Regions from separate parts of the Pseudoalteromonas sp. Of11M-6 genome, predicted to be linked through region 1. Evidence: predicted binding sites of a transcription regulator. Region 1 holds the regulator's gene; each other region holds the start of a gene.
What was found. Region 1 encodes sigma-54, which starts transcription at its own class of promoters, with help from an activator protein. Its sites were predicted from a motif close to GTTGGCACGNNNNTNGNNT; they were not measured.

Region 1 (4,939 bases):
CACCTTGGATCACTGCATATAACTCATCATCACTTTTTGCTTGCCTAAGCATTTTGCAAAAAGACTTGTCTTTGAGTGTATCAGCAATCGCCGCTAAGGTCTTCAGGTGTTGTTGATTATCACCTTCAGGTACGATGAACGCGACAAAAATATCGACAGGCTGCTTATCTATGGCTTCAAACTGGATCCCTTGCTCGCTGACAAGCACCATTGCAAGGATTTTATCCAAACCTTCAAGTCGACCATGGGGAATGGCAATGCCTTTACCGATCCCTGTGCTGCCCAATTTCTCTCGCGCCATTAAGGCGTCCAAGATAGCATGCTGACTGGTATTTGGAATTTGGCTATGAGCCAGTTCGCTGATGTATTCTAAAATACGTTTTTTGCTATTAAAAAGGACCGCAGCTTTACTGCAGTCCTTGTTCACTAATTCACTTAATTTCATCTTAGTGTCGAGTGAGCTTCTCTTTGTGTTTAATAACTTGACGATCTAGCTTGTCGATAAGGCCATCAATTGCGGCATACATATCTTGATGCTCTGTTGATGCAAATAGCTCGCCGCCGTTTACGTGTAATGTTGCTTCTGCTTTTTGTACTAGTTTCTCGACATCAAGGATCACATGCACATTATTGATATGATCAAAGTGCCTTTCTAGCTTCGCAAACTTGTTGGTGACATAGTCTCTTAATGAGTCAGTAATTTCTACATGGCGACCAGTTAGATTTAGTTGCATAAGCATTTTTCCTTCTTGGGTTTTACGTCTTATATCAAGCTTTTACGCTGATTTGACGGTGGAATGGCTAGGGATTCACGATATTTTGCAATCGTACGTCTCGCTACCTTAATTCCTTGCTCAGCTAAGATATCTGCAATTTTGCTGTCACTCAATGGCTTCGCGGTATTCTCTGCAGCTATCAGCTTTTTGATAAGTGCTCTAATTGCTGTAGAAGAGCACTCACCTCCATTTTCCGTACTTACATGGCTAGAGAAGAAATACTTCAGCTCAAATATTCCCCGAGGTGTATGCATGTATTTTTGTGTTGTCACACGGGAAATTGTGGACTCATGCATCTCAACCATTTCAGCAACATCATTTAGCACCATAGGGCGCATTGCTTCGGGGCCATGTTCAAAGAATGCCTGTTGTTGTTGCACAATGCAATTGGTAACTTTTAATAAAGTATCATTTCGGCTTTCTAAGCTTTTAATAAACCACTTTGCTTCTTGTAAATGTGAGCGAATAAACTGACTATCCGTACTGGATTTCGCCGTTCTAGACATCGCAGCGTAATGGTCATTTACTCTTATTTTAGGCATAGCATCAGGATTTAGCTCTACGACCCAACGACCTTTTACTTTTTTCACCGATACGTCAGGGATCACATATTCAGGCTCTTCATGAATAATGCTTGCCGCAGGCTTTGGGTTAAGGCTATGTATTAACGTCATGACCTCTTTGAGATCGGCTTCTTTAAGGCGCGTTTTCTTAGCCAAAGTTCGATAGTCACGGCTGGCAAGCAAGTCGATATGCTCTGTCAGGATCATTTTTGTTTCGGCAATCCATGGGGTATCTGGGGCGAATTGGTTTAGCTGAATGCATAAGCATTCTTGTAAACTACGCGCTGCGATACCGACAGGGTCAAAAAGCTGAATGCGTTTGAGTACGGCTTCGACTTCATCTAGCTCAATAGGCTCTTCGCTATTCTCGTCATTAATGCTTTCTAAAATGTCTTCGCAAGACAGTGTTAGAATGCCTGACAGGTCGACCGCTTCAATAATCGCAATCGCAATAGCTCTATCTGTTGGACTAAATGGTGTCAGTTCGAGTTGCCACATGAGATAATCGTGGAGAGATTCAGAGGTTTCCCCTTGATAAACATTATCGTCATCGGGAAGTGGACCTGAGCTTGCAGCAGGCGCTGCACTCATATACTCGTCCCAAGTGACATCCATGGCAAGGTCATCGCTCACAGTGTCTTTGCTCATGGCGGTATCTGAGTCTATCTCATAGTCACTAACCTGCGTTTCATCGGCTGAATCTTGATTGTCGTCAGCACGGCTCTTTTCTTGGCTGTGTTGGTCAGCGTTTTCGCCGTCAGTATTATCACCTTCTTCCACTTCCAACAATGGATTGCTGTCTAATGCTTCTTGTATTTCTTGTTGCAGATCCAATGTACTAAGCTGCAGCAAGCGAATGGCTTGTTGCAGTTGCGGAGTCATTGTAAGTTGCTGCCCCATGCGCAGCTGTAATGATTGCCTCATGTATCTCTAACAATCCTTTTTAACAGTTATTAATACTACGTCTTAACTATAGCTTGAATTGTTCGCCTAGGTAGACATCTCTTACGGTTTGATCTGCCAAAACATGTTCTGGCGTGCCTGCAGCGATTAACTCACCATGTGAAACGATGTAGGCCTTTTCACATACGTCCAGTGTTTCTCTAACGTTATGATCGGTGATAAGCACACCGATACCACGGTTTTTTAGGTGCTCTATGATTGTCTTTATATCTAACACCGAAATAGGATCAACACCAGCAAAAGGTTCATCTAACAGGATAAACTTAGGGTTTGCGGCTAAAGCGCGAGCAATTTCGACTCGTCTTCTTTCGCCTCCCGACAATGCCATGCCCTGTGAGTCGCGAATGTGTTGAATATTAAACTCATCCAGTAACTCGTTTAGTTCAGCTTCTCTTTCAACTTTAGATAAGTCTTTTCGAGTTTCTAAAATCGCCATCAAATTTTGATAGACCGTGAGTTTTCTAAAGATTGAAGACTCTTGCGGTAGATAGCCAATACCAAGTCGTGCACGGCTGTGCATCGGTAACAAAGTGATATCTTCGTCATCAATCTGAATATAGCCTTTGTCGCTTGGTACTAACCCTACAATCATGTAGAACGTAGTGGTTTTACCTGCACCATTTGGTCCTAATAAGCCTACAATACTGCCAGCCTGAACACTTAAACCAACATTTTTGACGACCTGACGACCCTTATAACTCTTTGCTAGACCAGTTGCTTTGAGCTCGCTCATTAATTGTTACCTTCTTCCTGCGCTTTTTTCTCTTTAGCGTCTTTTTTGTCATCAACAGGAACAAGGATGGTTCTTACTCGAGAGTCTTCTTGGTCTGAGCGCTCAGCGCTGATCAATTGCTTTTCAATGTCATAGGTGATGACTTGAGCATTGATTTTTTGCCCAGTTTGATTGATTTCAGCATCACCAGAAATCACTAGGGTTCCCTTCGCTACGTCGTAACGGATTTCATTTGCTTTGGCTTCTAGCAAGTTGCCATCGGGTTGACGTTCGCTAAAAGTGGCAGGGCTGCCAGTTGCCACAAGCAGTTGCTTGTTAATGCCAAGTTCCGCGCGACGGTGGACCTCTAGGCGATCGGCATTTATCTTTCTGTTGCCATGAATAATAACAACATTCTGTTCAAAAATACCGATGTTGCTTTGCAGTTGCGCTTGCTGACGGCCAGCATCAATAATGACTTCATTTTGTTCTGCAGCAATTGCTAGAGTAGAACTTGCAAGCAAGCCGATGAAAACTAGTTTGTTAATGATTTTACTGGTCATAATAAATTGTCTTTGTGTGGTTGATGAGTTCGATCACTTGCTTTTGTAGATCCGCATGCAGCCCTTTACCTGTGATCCTAAGACTAGGACCGTTGATAACGACAGGGTGTTCCGACTTCATCAATTTTTGCTTAATTTCAACTCTTACATTATCGGCATTGATATCCGTGATCATGGCGTTAGGCGTTAAATTCTTTGCCAACACATTGCCCTCTAATATCAAGGTGTTGTTTTCGTATAGGGTTGCTTCTAATGCGCTTATTTGCCAATTCTGTTCACCGTTATATAAGGTGAAAATGGGCTTTTCAAAGTGACTAAAGCCAAGATCTTGATACAACTCCATCTTATCAGCAGTTACCTGATAGTTTAATAAGCCATTTTCACTATAGGTCGTTTGCTGAAGCGTGGTTGCAACATAATCGGGTTTAGCTAACGGTTCATCTTCTTTTGCAGGATCCGCCTCTGATGGATTAAACATGGGCGACCACATCCATACCATTAAAGAAGCGAAAACAATGAGTAAGATGACACGTAATACGGTCATGTACTTGATCCTTTGGAAGTCAATAAGTGATTTTGGCTGAGCATTAGAAGATCAGTTAGTTCTCTCACGGCACCAAAGCCACCTGGCATCAAGGTCGTGTAATGGGCGATATGTTTAACAAGAGGATGTGCATCATTGACGGCAACGGCAAAACCAACTCGTTCCATTATGGGTAGATCTGGGCCATCATCACCAATATATGCAATTTCGTCATCATTAAGGTTGAGCTTAGTCTTCAGTTCATCATATGCCACTAACTTGTTTTCTTGACCTTGGTAAATATAAGTTACATTTAAACTAGTCATGCGTTGCTGAACTATTTGTGAATGTCTACCTGTGATAACGGCGACTTCGATACCACTATCAATCAAGGCCTTAATACCAAACCCGTCTTTGGTATTAAATGCTTTCAGTTCTTCACCATTGTTACCAAGGTATATACGGCCATCTGAGAATACGCCATCAATATCGCAAATTAATAATTTGATTTGTTTTGCTTTTTCCCAAGCTTCAGTTGAAATCGTCTGATATAAATCTTCAAATTGCATTACAGCACCCCCGCTCTAAGTAAATCTTGCGTATTCAAGGCGCCAACTGGAATGTTGTTTTCGTTCACCACAATCAAGCCGTTAATCCGTTTGGTTTCCATAATATTGAGTACCTCAGCTGCGAGCATATCGGCGCGTGCCGTCGTACTTTTAGCCGTCATCACTTGCGTGATTGGGGTGGTGTGAATATCGACCTTTTGTTCGATAATACGGCGCAAGTCACCATCGGTAAAAATACCTTGCAATTGCGAGCTTTCATCTACGATTGCC
Region 2 (4,939 bases), on a different contig from region 1:
CCATCGTCAATAAAATGTATTTCATACTCTTCTGGGCTTTCTTTAACGTGGATTATTAGTGAGCCATTTTCACAATCGTGGTGTTTAAGCGAATTGCTAATTAAATTGCGGGTAACTACTTCAAGCGCAGTTTTTGGTAAGGTGACAATTAAAGAAGTACATTCCAATTTCAGCTTCGCCTCAATATCAATAGAGTCAAATATCTCTTTTGTAAACTCGCTGAATTCAAACGTTTCGTTTTCGCTATGCTTTCGATTTACCCGAGAGTAAATCAGCAAGTCATGGAGCAATTTACTCATTCTTGATACACGTTGTTGAATTAAATCAAAATTCTCCTTAGCGCCTTCGGGTAACTCATCGCCGTAGTCTTCATCAATCCAAGTTACCAACTTGGAAATCGCATTGAGTGGCGCTTTTAAATCGTGAGAGGCAATATAAGCAAATTCGTCTAAGGCTTCATTGGAGCGCTTTAACTGGGCGACAAGATGCTCCCTTTCGGTCACGTCACTGGAAAGTCCTAAAATAAACGTCGCGCCTTTGGCATCATAGAATCGCTTTTTGCGAGTAAATAATGTTCTTACACCACCATCTGGGAAATTGATAATCTCCAAACACTCTGCATACCCTGTTTCCAAGGCTTTTTTATCATCTTTGATGAACTCTTCCACTTCTTCTGGTTGATAAGAATCAAGTGTGGTGTAGCCAATAATTTTCTCTCTGGCTTCTTCTGGATACATGGAGCGAAAAGCACTGTTCGCTTTTACGATCCTAAGCTGATCATCTTTGATAAAGGCGTAGTCCGGAATATTGTCAAAAATTAAATCGGAAAGAGAATCATCACCAACAAATCTGTCTGCTTTCTCAAGTGGGGTTGAGTCTGTCATAGGAATTTACATTGGGAACAGGTAATAAGATCTATAGTAGGAAAGCGATATTATTCAAGATAAAAGTAATGGAAATGTTAAATAACAAGTGTGCTTCATCACAAAAATGTCTACACTATTATTCGTGCCAGATGCTTTATTTACAGTGCGATACTTACCTAATATTAATCCTGTTAATAGCAACATAAGTGCACTTTGACTTTTTAAACATAAAGACATAGCACACAATCTAAGCCTGCAATAGGAATAAAGGCAATAGCATGTTTGAAGATGTTGTAGAACTAAATAACTGTACCATAGTAGTCGTAGAAGATTCGCCACTCACTCAAAAGGTGCTATGCGCATGTTTAGAAGACATATGCAAAGTCGTCGCTTTTGAAAGTGCTGAGAAGGCCTTGGAATATGTAAAACTTGCATTGCCAGATTTAATCCTAATGGACTGGATGCTAGAAGGGATAACGGGTATAGAGGCTTGTACAGAGCTTCAAAAAGATCCAATAACCGCCCGAATTCCTGTCATATTTGTGACATCCAACATTAAAGAAAATCAGCAAGAAATGTGCTGGGATGCAGGTGCGGTCGATTTCATCAGTAAACCAATAGTAGCACGCACGCTGTTTAATCGCGTACTTACCCACCTAAAGTATAAAAAGCAAGCCGATCAACTTAGAGAGTATTCATACGTTGACGGGCTTACCGAAGCGTTTAATCGCAGATTATTTGATACTGACTTGGAGCGCCACTATCGTGGTGCAAAGCGCTCCATTAGCCCGCTTAGTGTCGTGATGCTCGATGTTGACTATTTCAAACTCTATAACGATGAATATGGTCATTTGATGGGTGATGATGTCTTGAAGGTTTTTGTAAGCACCGCCAAAAATCATATTCGTCGACCTATGGATGCTCTGTACAGATATGGCGGTGAAGAGTTTGCCATCTTACTGCCAAACACCCCCTATTCTTTCGCCTTAGAGATCGCGCAAAGAGTGGTACAAACCTTTTTCGAAACCGCTATTGAACATAAACTTTCACCACTAAAAGCTGTATCGGTTAGTGCTGGTGTCGCTTCACTTAGTGAGGATAATATCAATCAAACTGTTGAAGAGTTAGTAGAAAGAGCAGATAACGCGCTATATGAAGCTAAAAAGAATGGTAAAAATCGAGTGTTTGGAGAGGCAAGCTAGCAGCTGTTATCACCATAGTAAGTGGTGACCGTTTCCATACGGATCAGCGCAACCTCTGAATTAGGAAAAGGGAGCTGCTTTAGTGTATTGCTATAAGATAAATAACTAAAAATGGAGCCAACTCATTCACCATATCGTGTAGAGCTAGCTATAAACTTAGATTTCTATTTAGAACAATTCTTGATATTATCGCAACTCGTTGGGGAGTAGCCTGCTTCCAATGCTCGGAAGAGTTCGTATCAACATCATTGGCCAAAATGCCATGGTGCGGACACCTCTCGGTTGGCGAGACCATCGATATATCCATGCCTGTGGTCGGGCGTGTGGATATGTCGTGGACTCAAATCGCCCGACCGGAGCAATGTAAATGAATTTCGTCACCCTGCTACTGTTAGCATACGCCATGTCTACCGATGCGTTTGCCGCGGCAATCGGTAAAGGCGCCAGCCTAAAATCACCTCGGCTTACCGAAGCCATAAAAATCGGCCTCATTTTTGGTGTTATTGAAGCCTGTACGCCGCTGATTGGCTGGTTAATAGGACAATCTGCAGCTGGCTATGTCGAGGCTTGGGATCACTGGATTGCCTTTATCTTACTGTTAGGACTTGGCGCTCATATGATTTATGAGAGCCTTAAGGGTAATGACGATGCGCCAGCACAGCACGCAAAGCAACCTTGGTTAAAAACCATTATCACAGCGTTTGGTACCAGTATTGATGCAATGGCTGTCGGTGTCAGTCTCGCATTTGTTGATGTGAATATATGGCTCGCCGCTTCGCTCATTGGCCTTGCCACCACCATGATGGTAACAATTGGTGTGATGATTGGGCATTCGGCTGGAAAGTTCCTTGGTAGTCGAGCTGAAACCTTTGGTGGGGTGATCTTAATCTGTGTGGGAACTTGGTTGCTATATAGCCATCTTTCGATTTAATCGCAAAAAGAGCGGTATATTTACCGCTCACTTGCTTATCCCTTTACGTTAGGGCTACTTGGCTTTTAAGCCTTTTTAATCGCTTTTTTCAGCTTTTTGATTTTTGCTTCATGCTTTTCAATCTTTGCTTTACGCGCTTTCAGCTCTTTTTTAAGCGCTTTAACATCGCTTTTCTTCGCCATAACTAATCTCCTTTGGTTGTTTTGCGAACACCTACTACCATAGCAAAGTGGCTGACAATATCAAACCACACTTGGACTACTGCGTTACTCTCCGTCTACGAGTGGTAATTTTGACCAAATACTATTTTTTGCAGCTAAATGTTAGTAAATAAATAGACCAATTCGATATAGTAAAATACTAATCATTTGTTTTATATATGATTTAATATTGGCTTAGTTGTTGCTTCTATAAGCATAAATCAAGAGAACGGAACCAACCATATGTCTGTACCATTAAAAGATAGACCTCTCGAATCCGTCAGGGAAGAGGTGATTGACCGGTTAATTCTAAATTACAGCCACGGTGAGCTTTCGGCTGATGCATTCGAGAGACGATTGGATAAAGCATACGACCTGAACGAACAAGAACAAATTGCAGCACTTAGTGCTGATTTACCGCTAAAGTCGGATGCAAGATATTACAGCGAAAAAGCCGCTCGTTTGGGTCCAAAATTTACCTCAAGCGTAGATGGTGCTGAGGCGATAAGCATTACCTCTATACTTAGTTCCAACCATCGCAGTGGCGAGTGGGTCGTACCTAAAGAGATCCACCTAAAAAACTACCTTGGCAGCTTGGAACTAGATTTTAGCAACGCAATTTTTAGTCACCCTGAAGTACATATTTATATAGATTGCATTTTAGGCAGTGACGAAATCTTTGTACCAGACACAGTCGATGTCGTCACCGATATTCGTAATATTATGGGTTCAGTAGAAAACACAAGAAATACGCTTGCATCTGCAGGGCAGGTGAAACAGCGTCCACGAATTTATATTCACGGCAGAATGATTTTGGGTAGCATTGAAGTTAGCGTAAAGCGCTCAATGAAAGCACAAATAAAGCAATTTGCCGATGGCCTTAAATCCCTATTTGGTGATGGCACAAAATCCAAAAGCTAAAGCTTAATAAAAAACCCCTTGGTTCAGGGGTTTTTTATTATCCGAATAGCAGAGTAAACTTTTTACTTCTCTACAGGAAAGCCTCTATCACGCATAAGCGCTTCAACTTCAGCGTCACGGCCTCTAAACTTGCGATACGCTTCTGCTGGATCCATTGAGTTGCGAACTGAGAATAGGTAATCCACTAAACGCTGTGCAACGTCTTTGTCGTAGAAGCCACCTGGCGCTTCTGCAAACGCTTCTGCTGCATCAGAAGTTAATACCTCAGCCCACAGGTAACCGTAGTAACCCGCTGAATAACCTTCACCTGAGAATACGTGACCAAAGTGAGTTGTACGATGACGCATCACGACCTCGTCCGGCATGCCTAGCGCACCTAACTGAGACTTTTCGAATGCAACAGGGTCGCCAATCTTGTCAGGATCTGTGGTATGGAAAAGCATATCCATAATAGCCGAACCAAGGTATTCAGTCGTCGCGAAACCTTGGTTAAAGGTTGCTGACTTCTTGATTTTCTCGATTAGCGCTTTAGGCATAGGTTTGCCTGTTTTATAGTGAACTAAGTAACGATTGATCACTTCGTCTGTTGCCAACCAACGCTCCAATAGCTGAGATTGGAACTCAGTGTAGTCGCGCACACCAGAGTTTGAACTTGGGTACTTCACGTTTGATGAAAGCGCATGCAGCGCGTGACCAAACTCGTGGAAATAGGTTTCTGCATCTGACCAAGAAATTAAGGTCGCTTCACCTTCTGGTGCTTTCACAAAGTTGGAGTTGTTTGAGCTAAGCACATTTGTTTTACCATCAAATGTTGTATGG
Region 3 (4,939 bases), on a different contig from region 1:
ACCCAACACCTTATCAAAACTAAACTGGAATTAACGAGGTAACTATATGAATCCAGAAGTCGTTAGCATTCTCACGATGGCCAAAGTTATCCAAACCGCCGTTGCCCCTGTATTTTTAATTACGGGTATTGCTGCGACCTTAGGGGTACTATCAAACCGCTTAGCACGGATCACGGATAGGGCGCGTTTACTTGATCGCAAGATCAATACCACGCAAGATGAAGAGCTCAAAATGCACTTTAGCCGTGAAATGCGCGCACTATTAAAACGGTCTCGTTTTATTCACGTTGCATTTAGCATGAGTGTACTCAGTGCGTTGCTTGTGTGTGCAGTGGTTATGCTGCTGTTCATGTCACACTTGTACAGTATGCCATTGGGTATTACTTTATCGTCTTGTTTTATCGCCGCTATGGTGCTGCTTATTGGCGCGTTTATCTCTTTGCTGGGAGAAATCTTTTTAGCCACCCGCAGTATGCGCAGGGGCATGATATTCAAAGACATCGAGAGTTGATTATTTAAAACTAGTTGCCTCCGTCACAGGGCACTTATCGCAATTGTTTGATTATATTTGTAATTTACATTGAAAATAGGGAAAAATATTAGGGGTTTACTATGAAGAAACTACTTACCGTCACACTATTTAGCTGTCTTGCAGCAACAGCACAAGCTAACACTATGTTTGAATCGGCTGATGATGCAATTGAATACCGCAAAGCGTCTTTCCAATTGATCCGTTTCCAAATTGGCAATATGGGCGACATGCTAAAAGGCAAAGTACCATTTGATGCCGAAGTATTTAAACAACGTGCTCACAATGCTGCGCAATTATCGCAAATGCCTTGGGAAGCATTTATCGACGGTTCTGACAAAGGCAATACTGATGCCCTACCAGCCGTTTGGTCAAACAGAGCTGAGTTCGATGGTAAAGCCAAGCAATTTGCCGAGTATGCTCAAGCACTGGCTGTTGCAGCTGACTCAGGTGACAAAAAGCTGATTGCTTCTGCATTTAAAGATTGGGCAAAAGGCTGTAAAGACTGCCATAAATCTTTTAAAGATTAATCAAAACAAAACAGCCGCATATTTGCGGCTGCTTACTATCTGAATATCTCGTCACTTGCTTGGCTATCACCAACGACACAATAACTCAGACATCGCATTGAGTAACCCACAGCCCTGCTTAATCACACAGCCAAATTGAATTACTGTCAGTGCTAGACTCGTAGATGACGTTTAATGATCAGTCATCAATATAGTCGAAATCATCATCGCCTAGATTTCTACGTAGGCGTTTTTGCTCTAAGTAGTCGTCTAGCTTTCTTTTGACTTTACGCTTTTGCTTGTCATGTTGGTTACGACCCAACTTTTCAAATTCATCGTCTGCAAAATCATCATCAAGCGCATCGTAAGAGAATGTCTTACCCACAACTAACTCCAAAATAAAATAGTCATTAATAAAATGAGAGCCGTCTCTCAAGATCACTATTTAGCGCTAAATTGTCATTCTGAAAAGTGAGAGTTTCTTATCCTTACAATAAAAATTTTTTATCGCCTAATTCATTTTGACAAAAACAACTATATTTTAGTCAATTTCATCACTTTTAGAGCACATTAACTTTCAACAATATAACACAATATATTGATTTTACTTGGGTTTATATTTGGCACTGTTCTTGTAACAACAATCATGAAACTGAGCCAATAAGGATCGACCATGAATAAAATTTTACTACTAACAGCAGCAACAATGATGACAACCACCGTCGCTGCACACGAAAAAAATAACATCACGTTTAGCGGTGACAATTGTGAAGTAGAATTTCAGAATGACGTTAGGATCACACCTGATAACTTGGTGATCACAACGGCCAAAAACAAAACAGCTGAGATCAACAACCTTGGCGAACTGACACTCAATGGCGAGCGCATCGCACTTAATACACAGCAAAAAACGATGCTCACGCAATATGGTGATGAACTAAGAGGCCGCCTACCACAAGTGGCTGATATTGCTTTTGAGGGCATAAAACTAGCGGGCGTCGCCCTTAATGAAGTGGCACACACCTTTAATTTAACCAGTTTAGATAGCATCCATGCTGTGATCGATGATCTTGAAACAGAAGTGCAAAATACGTTTTATCAGCAAGGTGCGTTTGTGATGGGCAAGCAAACCTTTGATGAGTTTGGCCAAAATTTTGATAATCAGTTTGAAGAAAAAATCGAGACCGCAGTACAAGGTGCCATGATGCAATCGATAGGTAGCTTACTGGTTGCGATTGGCAACGAAATGTCAGATGCAAACGGTGATATGAGCAGCTTTGAACAACGTATGGAAAACTTCGCAACACAAATCGAAACCAAAGTTGAACAACAGGCAGAATCTATTGAGAAAAAAGCCGACGCACTGTGTGGCGATTTTGAACAAATAGCGAAAAACGAAGCTATTGTCGCAAGGTCTATCCCCGCCATGTCAGAGTACCAACTGTTTAAATTTAAATAATCTGACGTTGGCATAACTTACATCTAATTAAAGATACGTTATGCCAACCCTTTCCTTTGTGCATCGGCCAATTTCCCCAGCATTTTAATCGCTTGCTCTACCGACACATCCCACGGCAAACCATAACTGATACGTATACAATTTTGATACTTTTTGCTGGCACTAAATAGCGTACCAGGCGTAATACTGATCCCGCGCTCTAAGGCTTTTTGGAACAACAAGGCACCATCAACGTGCTTACCTAAGTCTAGCCACAGCACACAACCACCTTGCGGGCGACTGACTCTTACCTCACTACCAAACGCAACATTCACCGCTTGGATCATACGATCTCGATTCTCAATTAACCGTTTGCGGACCAACTTTAAATGGCGCTCGTAGCCTCCGGAGCTGAGAAAGTCCGCCAGTGCCCATTGATTCATTAAAGATGATGAGCAACTCAACGCACGTTTTATGCGCTTTGCTTTTGCACTAAATTGACTGGCGACCATCCAACCCACTCGATAGCTGGGCGCTGCGGTTTTTGAAAATGACGCACATGTGATCACTAAGCCCTTTTGGCTAAATGCTTGTGCTGGTATGCCACGCTGCTCGGTAAAATATAAATCGCCATACACATCGTCTTCTATCAACACCACGTCACGTTGCTCTAATAGTGCCACCAGCTGCGCACGCCTCGTATCTGGCATAAAGCTACCAAGCGGGTTACTAATACTAGTAGAAAACACACACGCTAGAATATCATGCTTTTCAAGTGCCCGTTCAAGGTCGCTCAGCCAAATGCCATCATCCGGGCAAACCGGTATTTCAATGGCCTTTAACCCTAAGTTTTCAGCCAGTTCAACAATGCCAAAATAACAGGGGGATTCAATCGCTATCACGTCTCCGGGCTTGGTCACCGCTTGTAACGCAATCGCCAATGCTTCTTGCGCGCCATTGGTGATCACCACTTCATCCATATCTATTGCTAAGCCCATATCCAAATAACGCCGCACGATTTGCTTTTTTAAACTATCTAAACCATCCATAGGACCATAATTAATGAGTTCATTCCCTGCTTCTTTCATTGCGCGGCGCATAATTTTGGCAAGCACCTGCTCGGTACCAGCAATGGCGATGGGATTGGCGATACCTAAGGGGATTGCATGCGGCTGATGGATCCCCTTATACACTTGTTCAATCAACGCCTGCTTGTTCACCACCACAGGTTTGGCGGGCAATCGTGCACGCTTCGGTGAGTCGTTGTGCGAGGCTCTGTGGCATAAAAAGTAGCCGGACTTCTCTTTGGCAATGACTTTTCCTTGATCTTCAAGTGCTTGATAGGCCTGCTTTACCGTTGGGATACTGACATTAAAGTTTTGCGCCATAACACGCAATGAGGGAAGCTTTTCGCCCGGTAAAATAGATTCTTGTTCTGCCATCGACAAGATCATTTGGATCACCTGCTGATAGAGAAAGGCGGAATGTTGGCGTTGAATAACGGTACTCATAAGCAATAATCTGTATAGGTATAAATTAGCAAATTCTGTATATAGCTTATACAGAATAACAGCGTAAACTACAGACTTCCACTGCTGTTTGAATCTAGAGCCGATCATGAAAAATCTATTTCTTTACGCCATCACTGTGTTGATTTGGGGATCAACATGGCTTGCCATTGAGTACCAACTTGGCAGCATCAACGAGTTTGTGTCGCTGTTTTACCGCTTTGGCCTCGCCGCGGTTTGTATGTGGGCGTTTGTCATCTATAAGCGTGTGCCAATGCGATTTTCTCGCCGAGATCACGGCTTTTTCATCCTCTTAGCGTTGTGTAATTTTGGTGCTAACTATCTCTTCTTGTATTGGGCTCAGGCACATTTAACGTCAGCAATGGCATCAATTGCGTTTTCATTATTATTGGTCGTTAACATCGTCAATACTAAGTTATTTTTTGCCAAACCTATTGCAAAGCGAATTTACTTTGGCGCATCACTGGGCACGCTTGGGATAGTCAGCTTGTTTTGGCACGATTTGGTCGCATTTGATTTGCAAAGCGAGGCCTTCTTGGGATTATCATTAGCTCTATTAGGAACAGTGGTCGCGTCACTCGGTAATATGGTGAGCGTGCGCAATTCCAATCAGCAAATTGATGTTATGGCAGGAAATGCGTGGGGCATGCTATACAGCGCTGTCATGTTAGCAACCTACGTCGCCTTTAGTGAACATCAGTTTATCAACCAAGCGCCGGCATCATATTGGTGGTCTCTGATTTACCTCAGCGTGTTTGGCACCGTCATTGCCTTTGGTTGTTATTTCTCACTACTCAAGAATATTGGGCCTGAGAAAGCGAGTTATTTGATAGTGTTATTTCCTTTTGTTGCCGTGGCCTTGAGTACCTTATTTGAAGGCTTTGAGTGGCAGCAAAACACCTTTATTGGATTTATTTTGGTCATCCTAGGTAAT
Region 4 (4,939 bases), on a different contig from region 1:
CGTTGCCAAAATTTCTTTTTGTGCAGCTTCCACTTCACTGATCCGCACTGGAGGCATAGCCTCAAGGTCATCTTGCATCATCTCAGCAGCACGCTTAGACATATTCTTCATAATCTTTTCTTTTAAAGATTCGTCCGCGCCTTTAATTGCTTTCATCAGTACGTCTTGCTGCACTTCACGCAGTATGGCTTGGATACCTCTGTCTTCTACATCCATCAAGTTTTCAAACACAAACATGAGGTCTTGAATTTGTTGCGACATTTCTTCGTCATGTTCTCGGATTGAATCCATCAACTGGCCTTCGACATTGGTGTCTAGGTAGTTCATGATATCCGCAGCGGCTTTTAAGCCACCCATCTTCGCCGCTTGTGCACCAGCTTGACCTGCGAACTGTTTCTCCATGATCTCGTTGAGTTCTTGTAGTGCCGCCGGTTGTACTTCTTCTAAGTTTGCAATACGCATTGTTAAATCTAAGCGTACTTTCTCAGGAAACTGAGACAAAATTTCGGCGGATTGCTCAGGCTCGAGATAAGACAATACGATCGTTTGGATCTGCGGGTGCTCGTTGCGGATAATATTGGCAACTTGCTTCGAGTCCATCCACTTCAACGAATCCAACCCTTTTGCACCAGAGCCCATAACGATTTGGTCAATAAGGCTTGCCGCTTTGTCTTCACCAAGTGCTGCGGTTAGCGCCTTCTTAATAAAATCTTCCGATTGGAAACCAATTGTACTAAAACTTTGAATTTGTTCGATAAACAAATTGTGCACAGCTGCAATTTTAGCCTGAGATAGGTCATCCATGGAGGCCATCGCCATACCGACCTTTTGCACTTGCTTCGGCTCTAAGTGTTTCAAAATCTGAGCCGCATCTTCTTCAGTCAAACTAAGCAGTAAGATGGCAGCCTTGTCGACGCCATCTAGCTTGTCAACGTCAAAGGCTGCGGGCAATTGTTTTTGTTCTTGATCAGTCATCTTCTGTCAACCACGCTTTCACAACTTGTGATGAGAGTTCTGGTTCGTTAGCAACTAAGGCACGTACTGCTTTGAGTAAGTCCTCGTCGCCATGTAAGTCTGGCAATTGTAATCTACCGTCAGAAGAGAAGCCAACCGCAGACTCATCGAATTCGTTATTTAGCATATCGAGTGTACTGTCACCTAAATCTACACCACTGGTCAACGCATCTTCATCAAAATCTTCAAGCGTATCATCTGGGTAAATTAGACGCTTAAGCATAGGTCTTACTACCGCTAAGATTAGCACAATGATCACTAAGGTACCTGCTGCAAGACGGATTGTCTTTTGGAACCAATCTTGCTCCCAAAGTGGTATCTCTTGCATTTCAGTGAGGTCTTCACGCACGAATGGCACAGTCACTACCTCTAGTGCATCACCTCGCTGCATATCAAAGCCCACACCACCTTGTAGCAAACGACGGATGTTATTTAGCTCTTCTTGCGTACGCGGCGCCATAGCCATGTTACCTTCAGCATCAGGTTTTGCGAGGTAGTCAACGGCCACACTCACACTGATCCGGCGAATAACACCTGTTTGCTGACGTTTATGGCTAATAGTGGTGTCTAATTCATAGTTACGGGTTGCTTCTTTTTGATTACTGCTTGGTGTTGCACTTTGACCATTGCCGCCTTGCCCAGCAACCTCTGGGATATTTGAGTTCACTGGAGGCTGATTAGTCAGCGCACCCGGAATACCGACAGCTAAACCACCAATATTATTTTCTTCATACGTTGTTTCGCTGCGAACCGCAGGTAAATCTGGGTTATAACGTTTTTGCGTTTCTTCAACTGCGCTGAAATCCATCGTTAAGTCAACCTGCGCGGTAAAGTTACCAAGACCTACAGTTGGGATCAGGATACTATCAATTTTTTCTAGATATTCTTGTTCACGCTTACGTTCGATTTCATACTCTTTTCTCGAGCGCGCAGCTAAAGAGTCTTGAGAACCAGAGTTGAGTAGACGACCGTTTTGATCGGTGACAGTCACGCGTGAAGGCTCTAGGCCTTGTACCGCTGATGCCACAATGTCTACGATTGAATCAACTTCTTCGCCGCCAAGCGTTTTGCCACGTTTAAGGGTAATAACTACGGTTGCAGAGGGCTTTTTCTCGCGACGTGCAAAGACGTTTTCTTTTGGAATTGCAAGTAACACTTTTGCACGATTTACGTCTTGTAACTCTTCAATTGTTCTCGCAAGTTGTTGCTCACGGCTATGTTTTAAGCGCTCTCTTTCAAGACGTTGGCTAACACCAAAACCCATATCTTGCATCAGAATATCAGTGCCAGAACTCGGAGACTGGGTAAAACCGTCACGCGCCATGCGTAGTTTTATGTCTTGATAGTCCGACTCAGCGACTAAAATGATATTACCATCTAATTGGTATTCAATTTTCTGTTGGTCTAAAAAGTCTAACGTTTCGACGAGTTCTTCTGTTGGGTATTTACCAAGTGGGCGCATATCTGGTTGGCGCGCCCAAATGATAATAAAGATTGCGATTGCTAAACAAATAGCAAGGGCAATAACCAGAGTAACCTGGCGCAACATATCAACACCGCTTAGCGCACTGAAGTAGCCTGATTTTTGCTCTTGTTGCTCATCCGATCCGCTGTCATTATTCAGCGCTGCATCGGAAAGCGTAAGATCTGTTGATTGATTAGTAGCCACGATTACTCTCCACAGTCACTCAATTAAACTGGCATGCTCATGATTTCTTTATAGGCCTCAACAAGTTTATTACGAACTTGCACTGTTGCCTCAAAAGCGACCGACGATTTTTGTTTCGCTATCATAGCTTCTGCAAGAGAAACGCTTCTGTCACCCATTTCAACAGCGGTGACTTTTTGTTTCGCTTCTTGTTGTAAGCCATGAACCGTATTAAGTGCGTCTGAGAGTAAATCGCCAAACTGAGCCGACGAAGATGCCGCCGTCTTAACCGACTGCACTGATGGCTGTGTGTTTCTCGTCGCTTCTGCAGCCATTGCCTGCATTTCTTGAAATAGCGCTGATGATTGTACTTTCATGATGCTTTACTCAAAATAACTCTTAGTTACCTGTAATAAAGCAGAAAACGTGCCAACTTAAAATCGTTAATTTTCAGTATGTTGAAATATTTTTAGCATGTCGAAAAATTGGCAGTGCATAGAAGTGAAAACTATGCGCCTAAGATCTGCTGATCTTTAATAGGCGCCTGAGTAAATTTGAATTAGCAGATAAAGCTTAACCTGAGGTTTGGAAAAGCAATGAGCTAACTCATTGTTTATAAACTCAGGTAACTTAGGTTAAGCGGGTAGTGCAATCCCTAAATCTCGCATTTTTGCCAGCTTATAGCGAAGTGTGCGAGGACTCATACCTAACACCTCCGCCACCTCTTTACGTTTACCATTAAACTTTGCTAGCGTATCTAAAATAATTTGGTGTTCTTTATCCTGTAACTCATCTTTATAGCTAATGATTTCATCCTCACCTTGAGAGCGCTCCATTAAAGCTGATGCTTCATGATTTACAAGTGGTGCAGACTCAATCAAAGCCATCGGTGAGAAATTTTCGATAAAAATATCATCTTCTTGAATTTCATTACCTTGGAACAAAATCAGGGCACGTTGAATAACGTTGTCTAGCTCTCTTACGTTTCCAGGCCAACTGTGTGAACTGAGCTTGCGCTTTGCACCGCTGCTTAATATAGGTGTTGGCTTGCCTGCTTTTTGCGTATGTCTTACCAACAAATGCTCGGCTAACACTGCGATATCACCCGCTCTGTCCTTCAGTGGCAACCACTCTAGTGGGAAAACATTGAGGCGATAATATAAATCTTCTCTAAATACCCCATCCTCCACCGCTTCTTTTAAATCGCGGTTACTGGTTGCCAACACTCTGACGTCCAGTGAAATGGTTTTTCTGCTACCTAAACGCTCTACCTCGCGCTCTTGTAACACGCGAAGTAATTTTGCTTGTAATCCCAAATCCATCTCTGTGATCTCATCAAGCAAAATCGTTCCCTTTTGTGCTTGCTCAAATTTTCCAGGACACGCCTGAATGGCACCTGTAAATGCCCCCTTTTCGTAACCAAACAGGGTCGCTTCAAGCATATTTTCTGGGATTGCAGCGCAGTTAATTGCGATAAAGGGCTCATCTGCTCTGTCGGATTTATCGTGAATATAGCGAGCCAACACTTCTTTACCTGAACCGCTCGGTCCAAGTACCATAACGCTGGCATCCGACTTAGCTACTTTTGCAGCCAGTTCAAGTAGTTTAATACTCTTTGGATCGGCAACAATGGGGCCGTCTGTCTCTTTTTCCTTCTCAGGTAGATAACGTCCAACCATATTGAGCAATACTTCAGGCGCAAATGGCTTAGCCATATAGTCGATGGCACCCAATCTCATCGCTTCAACCGCATCATCAATGGTCGCGTATGCCGTCATCATCAATACCGGTAATTCGGGATAGTTGAGTTTAATGGTCTTTAACAAGTCAAGCCCACTCATGGCACCCATTTGCACGTCACTCACCACCAAAGAAAAGGTTTCTTGCTTTAGCAATAAAACGGCTTGTTCCGCACAACTTGCTTCTACGCACTCGATATTTGAAAGCTGCAATGTATCAATGAGTGCTTCTCTTAAACCAGCATCATCTTCAACAACTAAAACTCTGTTACTCATAGTTCCTCCGCCTCAATTAGTGGTAGTACCAAGCTAAAACGCGCACCCTTACCTTCAATATTGTCTGCCTGTGCAAACCCTTTGTGTGCGTTAGCGACTGAATTAACCACCGCAAGTCCTAACCCAGTCCCCTGCGACTTAGTTGTAAAAAATGGTTCAAACAACTTGTCGACTAAGGTTTCATCAATACCAGGACCATTATCAACAACTGAGATACGTACATACTCGCCACACGGCTCGCGCTCTGCATTAAGTTCAATAT

Region 2: the regulator sigma-54 is predicted to act here: its motif matches at 3,389-3,407, upstream of MHN32_RS15685 (LiaF domain-containing protein).
Region 3: the regulator sigma-54 is predicted to act here: its motif matches at 1,658-1,676, upstream of MHN32_RS17740 (DUF2884 family protein).
Region 4: the regulator sigma-54 is predicted to act here: its motif matches at 3,078-3,096, upstream of fliE (flagellar hook-basal body complex protein FliE).

The regions. Positions count from the first base shown of each region.
Region 1 is NZ_JAKRFW010000001.1:217,154-222,092, reverse strand. It holds gene ptsN (PTS IIA-like nitrogen regulatory protein PtsN) at 1-445, opposite strand, end outside; gene hpf (ribosome hibernation promoting factor) at 447-734, opposite strand; gene MHN32_RS01010 (RNA polymerase factor sigma-54) at 764-2,263, opposite strand; gene lptB (LPS export ABC transporter ATP-binding protein) at 2,310-3,035, opposite strand; gene lptA (lipopolysaccharide transport periplasmic protein LptA) at 3,035-3,577, opposite strand; gene lptC (LPS export ABC transporter periplasmic protein LptC) at 3,567-4,121, opposite strand; gene kdsC (3-deoxy-manno-octulosonate-8-phosphatase KdsC) at 4,118-4,669, opposite strand; gene MHN32_RS00985 (KpsF/GutQ family sugar-phosphate isomerase) at 4,669-4,939, opposite strand, start outside.
Region 2 is NZ_JAKRFW010000034.1:6,560-11,498, forward strand. It holds gene MHN32_RS15670 (PAS domain-containing sensor histidine kinase) at 1-884, opposite strand, end outside; gene MHN32_RS15675 (diguanylate cyclase) at 1,145-2,068, shown strand; yybP-ykoY riboswitch at 2,258-2,416, shown strand; gene MHN32_RS15680 (manganese efflux pump MntP family protein) at 2,436-2,999, shown strand; gene MHN32_RS15685 (LiaF domain-containing protein) at 3,443-4,120, shown strand; gene MHN32_RS15690 (M3 family metallopeptidase) at 4,183-4,939, opposite strand, start outside.
Region 3 is NZ_JAKRFW010000041.1:51,193-56,131, forward strand. It holds gene MHN32_RS17720 (thioredoxin-like domain-containing protein) at 1-34, shown strand, start outside; gene MHN32_RS17725 (DUF2721 domain-containing protein) at 47-511, shown strand; gene MHN32_RS17730 (cytochrome c) at 613-1,059, shown strand; gene MHN32_RS17735 (hypothetical protein) at 1,238-1,423, opposite strand; gene MHN32_RS17740 (DUF2884 family protein) at 1,712-2,497, shown strand; gene MHN32_RS17745 (PLP-dependent aminotransferase family protein) at 2,536-4,095, opposite strand; gene MHN32_RS17750 (DMT family transporter) at 4,094-4,939, shown strand, end outside.
Region 4 is NZ_JAKRFW010000004.1:76,962-81,900, reverse strand. It holds gene fliG (flagellar motor switch protein FliG) at 1-975, opposite strand, end outside; gene fliF (flagellar basal-body MS-ring/collar protein FliF) at 968-2,686, opposite strand; gene fliE (flagellar hook-basal body complex protein FliE) at 2,707-3,039, opposite strand; gene MHN32_RS03545 (sigma-54 dependent transcriptional regulator) at 3,298-4,677, opposite strand; gene MHN32_RS03540 (ATP-binding protein) at 4,674-4,939, opposite strand, start outside.